Linked DNA regions of Ketobacter sp. MCCC 1A13808. The protein of the gene in region 1 binds, or shares a complex with, the protein of each later gene. Links are inferred from orthologs where the notes say so. Each region holds a gene or a part of one and is shown on either strand. Other genes may lie near its edges.

The links.
Region 2: the proteins of tig (region 1) and rpsG are in contact, whole or in part, in a crystal structure (PDB 3GTY), measured with the Thermotoga maritima proteins. The link is inferred for Ketobacter sp. MCCC 1A13808 from one-to-one orthologs. Residues at the interface, in WP_004081061.1 of Thermotoga maritima: Glu122, Val124, Val129, Leu130, Tyr133, Glu188, Gly259, Ile262, Tyr263, Glu266, Ser270, Glu273, Gln274, Glu277, Arg308, Gln311, Ile312, Ser315, Tyr316, Glu325, Arg329, Arg336, Leu363, Phe366, Trp367, Arg373, Leu377, Arg381, Leu384, Glu387; in WP_004081843.1 of Thermotoga maritima: Lys34, Lys52, Lys55, Glu59, Arg62, Gln63, Glu66, Asn67, Lys69, Val71, Arg95, Ala109, Lys110, Lys111, Gly112, Arg113, Pro114, Glu117, Glu121, Ile124, Ala125, Tyr127, Asn128, Asn129, Thr130, Gly131, Lys135, Asp139, Arg142, Met143.

The regions. Positions count from the first base shown.
Region 1 is NZ_VRKW01000004.1:62,895-65,762, reverse strand. It holds tig (trigger factor), read left to right. Parts: upstream 1-711; coding sequence 712-2,025; downstream 2,026-2,868. Other genes in the region: clpP (ATP-dependent Clp endopeptidase proteolytic subunit ClpP), read left to right, coding at 2,228-2,857. UniProt on the Bacillus subtilis protein: Involved in protein export. Acts as a chaperone by maintaining the newly synthesized protein in an open conformation. Functions as a peptidyl-prolyl cis-trans isomerase.
Region 2 is NZ_VRKW01000025.1:11,913-16,069, forward strand. Bases 1-2,842 are described here. They hold rpsG (30S ribosomal protein S7), read left to right. Parts: upstream 1-1,107; coding sequence 1,108-1,578; downstream 1,579-2,842. Other genes in these bases: rpoC (DNA-directed RNA polymerase subunit beta'), read left to right, coding at 1-448; rpsL (30S ribosomal protein S12), read left to right, coding at 625-999; fusA (elongation factor G), read left to right, coding at 1,616-2,842. Also shown: more of fusA, read left to right, coding at 2,843-3,712.

The DNA.
Region 1 (2,868 bases):
ATTATTAAGTGCAGAATGGCCGGAAATTTATGGGCCGACATTGTCTCATCGTAACCTGATGGCGTAAAGAGAAGAGGGCAAGGGATTGATCTCGTTGAATATTATGAAAGTATTTGACGGCAGCGAATGGTATGTATATCATTCCGCCCACTTTACCGACCTGGTAAATTAATCGGGGCATAGCGCAGTCTGGTAGCGCGCCTGCTTTGGGAGCAGGATGTCGGGAGTTCGAATCTCTCTGCCCCGACCATTTTAGTAATAGGAACAATTGATTAGCAGCTAACTCGAGTACAGCGCCCGTAGCTCAACCGGATAGAGCACCGGCCTTCTAAGCCGGGGGTTGCAGGTTCGAGTCCTGCCGGGCGCGCCAGCCACTCCAATTGTTCGATGATTTATAAAATTGTTTAAGTAACGCTAAGTAATTGTCCAAAAAAGTTAAATGGTGGGCGTAGCTCAGTTGGTAGAGCCCCGGATTGTGATTCCGGTGGTCGTGGGTTCAAGCCCCATCGTCCACCCCATTTTCTGCAATCATTGCGGAGCGTCGCACAGAAAGCGAACCCACAATGGACAAAAGTAGGGAATATAAGCTGGAAAGCGTGCGACGGTGTCGCTGTTGAATTCGAGACCGGTAATGTCCCCTGGATATTGCCGGTTTCTGCTTTGAGGCCACCACGTTTTTTAAAGAATAAATAACCGAATGGTGAGGTTAATATGCAAGTTTCTGTGGAAACTACCTCTGGATTAGAGCGTCGTGTAACCGTCGGCTTACCTGCCGATACTATTGATTCAGCTGTAAATAAAAAACTCCAGGATGCGGCGCGGACTGTTCGCATCGATGGATTTCGTCAGGGCAAGGTGCCCATGCGTGAAATCCGTCGTCGATTTGGAAAGTCGGTTCGGGAAGAAGTACTGGGTGAGTTGGTAAGTAACTCATTTTATGATGCTGTAACCAAGGAATCACTGAATCCTGCAGGTTATCCTCAGATCGAACGCACGAAAGATCAACCCGGTGAAGACTTTGAATTTGTGGCTACATTTGAAGTGTATCCAGAAATTCAGGTGCAAGGGCTGGATAAAATTTCCGTAGAACGACCTGTGGCGGAAATCAATGACGCCGATATTGACACCATGATCGAGCGGTTACGCGAGCAAAGAGCGGAGTATTCTGACGTTGAGCGGGCCTGTGAAAAGGATGACCGTGTCAATATTAATTTCGCTGGGACTAAAGATGGAGAAGCTTTTCAGGGCGGCACCGCAGAAAATCACGATCTGGTTTTAGGCTCCGGCGCGATGATTCCCGGCTTTGAAGAAGGCATCATTGGCATGAGTAAAGGGGAAGAAAAGACGATCGATGTCACGTTCCCCGAAGATTACCAAGCCGAAGACCTGCAAGGCCAAGCAGTTCAGTTTGTTATCAAAGTGAACTCCGTTCAATCCAAGGCATTGCCTGACGTAAATGAAGAGTTCATCAAAAACTTTACTCAGAAAGACGCTACCCTCGAAGAATTTCGCGTTGAGATCCGTGAAAACATGGAGCGAGAGTTAAAAAATGCGGTAAAAACCCGCGTTAAGAAAGAAGTGATGGATGGCGTACTGGAAAACAACGAAGTAGACGCTCCAAAATCACTGATTGATCAGGAAATTGATCGTCAGCGCAGGCAAATGGTTCAGCAGTTTGGCGGCGGAAACAATTTTGATTTTAATACGTTACCTGCTGAGCTTTTTGAGGCACAAGCTAATCGTGCAGTTAAATTGGCTTTGGTTCTGGGCGAATTGATCAAGCAGAACGAAATTAAGGCAGATGCTAACCGGGTAAGAAGCACTATCGAGGAAATGGCTCAGCCTTACGAAAACCCGGAAGAAGTCGTGAATTACTACTATGAGAATCAGCAAATGCTCCAACAGATCGAAGCCATGGTTTTGGAAGACCAAGTGGTTGATTCGATTCTTGAGCACGCGACGGTAACAGATGTTGAAATGAGTTACGAAGAAGCGGTTAAGCAGCCTAACCAAGAACAAGAGTAAAAATCGATCAAAAATAAAAAACGCGACCTAGAGTCGCGTTTTTTTTTGCTTATTTCGTGTGATCCTATGATATTTGGCGCTATAGTTAAGAAAAAATTACGCCAAAGCATTGAAAACCTTTACTAAAGGCCTCACTTTTCAATATTGAAATAAAGTGAAACAATACGGCTGTCAAGTATTTTACCTATTTAAGGATAACATCATGTCTCACCGTTTCGACGAGCTTGCAGAGCGCAACCCCATTCTGAATTCCGGTTTGGTTCCGATGGTCATCGAACAGACTGCCAGGGGCGAGCGGTCTTTTGATATCTACTCACGCTTATTGAAAGAGCGCGTCATCTTCATGGTTGGCCAGGTTGAAGACCATATGGCGAATTTACTTGTAGCCCAATTACTGTTTTTGGAATCAGAGAATCCCGATAAAGATATCCATTTTTATATCAACTCTCCTGGTGGTTCTGTGACGGCCGGCATGGCAATTTACGATACCATGCAGTTTATCAAGCCGGATGTATCCACCATGTGTATTGGTCAGGCTTGCTCGATGGGATCACTGCTTTTGACCGCCGGTGCAACCGGCAAGCGCTATTGTCTCCCTAACTCTCGAGTGATGATTCATCAACCCCTGGGTGGCTTTCAGGGTCAAGCGTCGGATATCGAAATTCACGCCCGTGAAATTATTTCCATGAAAAAGCGTCTAAACGAAATTATGGCGAGTCATACCGGTCAGCCTTTGGAAAAAATAGAGCAGGATACCGATCGTGATAATTTCATGAGTGCTTATGATGCAAAAGAATATGGTCTGGTAGATCAGATTTTGGAACAACGATAGCTTTATTTACA
Region 2 (4,157 bases), on another replicon or contig:
AGTTATCGTTCGACAAATGCTGCGGAAGGTTATTATTTCGGATTCCAGTGACTCATCCTTCATAAAAGGAGAGCAAGCTGAGCTTGCCAGAGTGCTTGATGAGAACGAGCAGTTGGAAAAGGACGAGAAGTTTGGTGCCAAGTATGAACGTGAATTGCTTGGTATAACGAAAGCTTCTCTATCAACGGAGTCTTTCATCTCGGCAGCATCATTCCAGGAAACCACGCGGGTTTTGACAGAGGCCGCTGTCACTGGAAAAATTGATGATTTGCGTGGATTGAAAGAAAACGTCGTTGTCGGCCGTTTGATTCCGGCTGGTACGGGGTTTGCGTACCATGCTGAGCGTCGTCGCCAACGGGAACAGGAAGCAACCGCGCAAGTGCCTGAGTTTACAGCGGATGATGCTGAACAGGCGTTGAGTGAGGCGCTTAATTCGCCAGAAGAGTAAGTCGATTAGCTACCGCTGTTGTACTGAAAGTGCTGTATGACGGCGGTTAGCTTGACTTGTGGTCGAACCGCTCTTAGAATCTCGCATCCCTGAAAAAGGGTTGACGGGATTTTTTTGCATTTAGATAGAGAGAACCCACCGACGGGATTCTCAAAAATGATTGGAGAAACAGCTACATGGCAACAATTAACCAGTTGGTGCGTAAGCCGCGTCAGCGAAAGGTAGCAAAAAGTGACGTTCCGGCGTTACAAAGCTGCCCGCAGCGTCGAGGTGTATGTACCCGTGTTTACACTACTACTCCCAAAAAGCCTAACTCGGCTTTGCGTAAAGTAGCTCGTGTTCGTTTAACAAACGGTTTTGAAGTGACTTCCTACATCGGTGGAGAAGGCCACAACCTGCAAGAGCATAGCGTAATTCTGATTCGTGGCGGCCGGGTAAAAGATTTGCCGGGCGTGCGTTATCACACAGTGCGCGGAACTCTCGATACCGCTGGTGTTTCCGACCGGAAGCAGGGTCGTTCTAAATACGGAACTAAGCGCCCTAAAGCTTAATCTACAGCTGATATATTACTCGGCTGTCACTTAATCTGCCTAGCTTGTTGGGCGGTAGTAAGGCCAAGCCAAAGTCTTGGACCAACCTGAATATAGGAAAATACGAAAATGCCAAGAAGACGAGTCGCCGCAAAACGCGAAATACTTCCTGATCCCAAGTTTCAAAGCCAGGTGCTGGCTAAATTTATCAACCACGTGATGGAAAGCGGTAAAAAATCCGTGGCCGAGCGCATCGTTTACGGTGCTCTGGCCAAGGTTGCCGAAAAATCCAATCAAAATCCCGTCGAAGTGTTTGAAAAAGCGCTTGAAGCTCTTCGTCCTGTGGTTGAGGTTAAATCCCGGCGTGTTGGTGGTGCTACCTACCAGGTGCCTGTTGAGGTTCGGCCAAGCCGTCGGACTGCATTGGCTATGCGTTGGATGGTTGATGCAGCGCGTAAGCGTGGAGAGAAGTCTATGCCGTTGCGTTTGGCCGGTGAGATTCTTGATGCGAACGAAGGCAAGGGCTCGGCACTGAAAAAGCGTGAAGATGTACATAGAATGGCTGAGGCCAACAAAGCGTTCTCTCACTATCGCTTTTAATCCGGCATTAAACTCATCGAAGTCTGAGGATTAGACCGTGGCTCGCAAGACACCTATCTCGAAGTACCGCAATATTGGTATATGCGCGCACGTAGACGCTGGCAAGACAACGACAACCGAGCGTGTGCTCTTCTACACCGGTGTATCTCACAAAATAGGTGAGGTGCATGACGGTGCTGCAACCATGGATTGGATGGCGCAGGAGCAGGAGCGGGGTATTACCATTACCTCTGCAGCTACTACTTGTTTTTGGGCAGGGATGGATCGGCAGTTTGATCAATATCGTATCAATATAATTGATACGCCTGGCCACGTGGATTTTACCATTGAGGTGGAGCGCTCCCTGCGTGTTCTGGATGGGGCAGTTGTCGTGTTTTGCGGGTCATCCGGAGTTCAGCCTCAGTCCGAAACGGTTTGGCGCCAAGCCGACCGTTACGGGGTGCCGCGTATCGTGTTCGTCAATAAAATGGATCGAGCCGGTGCAGACTTTTTGAAAGTTGTCGCTCAGATAAAGCAGCGCCTTAATGCTCGCCCTGTTGCTATTCACATGAATATCGGGGCTGAAGAAGAGTTCAAAGGCATCGTCGACCTGCTTCGCATGAAAGCCATTTATTGGAATGAAGAAGATCAGGGTATGACTTACGAGCTGGGCGAAATCCCAGACGATTTGGTCGAGACCTGTAATCATTTGCGCGAGCAGATGGTTGAGTCAGCGGCAGAAGCCAGTGAAGAGTTGATGGAAAAATACTTGGAAGAAAGTGATCTGAGTATTGATGATATCAAGTTGGGTTTGCGCAAGCAGGTTTTGAATAATGAAATTGTTCTCGCGCTCTGTGGTTCTGCATTTAAAAATAAAGGCGTGCAGGCCATGCTGGATGCGGTTATTGAATTTCTTCCTGCGCCGGATGAAGTGCCCAGCATAAAGGGTATAACTGAGAAAGGTGAAGAAGAAGCGCGGCCCTCTTCAGATGACGCGCCGTTTTCGGCGTTGGCGTTCAAGATTGCGACGGACCCGTTTGTTGGTAACCTAACTTTCTTTCGGGTTTATTCCGGAGTCATGAATTCAGGTGATTCGGTTTACAATTCTGTAAGGGAGCGTAAAGAGCGTGTTGGGCGGCTCTTGCAGATGCACGCAAATAACCGTGAAGAAATAAAAGAAGTCCGGGCTGGGGACATAGCGGCTGCAGTGGGTTTGAAGGATATTACGACCGGCGATACCCTATGCGACCTGAAGAGCATTATTGTGCTTGAGCGGATGGACTTTCCTGACCCTGTGATTTCTGTTGCAGTGGAGCCACGTTCTAAAGCTGATCAGGAAAAAATGGGGCTTGCGTTGGGGCGGTTGGCGCAAGAAGATCCGTCTTTTCGGGTAAAGACTGACGAAGAGAGCGGTCAGACCATAATATCCGGTATGGGTGAGTTACACCTGGATATCATTGTGGATCGGATGAAGCGTGAGTTTAAAGTTGAAGCGAATATAGGTAAGCCGCAAGTCGCTTACCGCGAAACGATACGCTCAGCAGTGGATGTTGAAGGGAAATACGTTAAGCAGTCGGGCGGGCGTGGTCAGTATGGGCACGTTAAGTTGAAGATAGAGCCGATTCCGGATATGGAAGAAGATTTTATCTTTGAGGAGACGATCCATGGTGGGTCGGTCCCGAAAGACTATTTCCCTGCAATTGAGAAGGGTTGCCGTCAGCAGCTTGAGTCTGGTGTGCTGGCTGGTTACCCGATGCTGGGTGTTAAGGTTAATTTGTACGATGGCTCATTTCACGAGGTCGATTCTAATGAGAATGCATTCCGCATGGCGGGTGCAATGGCGGTTAAGAAGGGTTGTCTTGAAGCCAGGCCGGCCCTGCTCGAACCCATCATGAAAGTCGAAGTTGTCACTCCGGAGGATTATATGGGTGACGTAATGGGTGACTTGAACCGGCGTCGTGGTATTTTGCAGGGAATGGATGATGCAAATGGTGTTCGTTTGGTGAACGCAGAAGTGCCTCTGTCAGAGATGTTCGGCTATGCAACCGATTTGCGTGGTATGTCTCAGGGTCGGGCAACCTTTACAATGGAGTTTCTGAAATACGCGGAAGCCCCTCAAAACATAGCAGAAGCCATCATAAAGAAAGGCTATTAATTAAAGATCATTGAATTGAATAGAGGTAAATAGCAATGTCTAAGGAAAAGTTTGAACGAGTCAAGCCGCACGTAAACGTAGGCACAATTGGTCACGTTGACCACGGTAAAACCACATTGACAGCTGCGCTAACCCGCGTGTGCTCGGAAATTTGGGGTGGCGCTGCGGTGGCATTTGACGGTATTGATAAAGCTCCTGAAGAAAAGGCGCGTGGTATCACTATCTCTACGTCGCACGTTGAGTACGAATCACCGGTTCGTCACTATGCGCATGTAGACTGCCCAGGACACGCTGATTATGTTAAGAACATGATCACCGGAGCGGCGCAGATGGACGGCGCGATTCTGGTCTGTTCGGCGGCGGATGGCCCGATGCCTCAAACCCGTGAGCACATTTTGTTGTCCCGCCAGGTTGGCGTACCGTACATCGTTGTGTTTCTGAATAA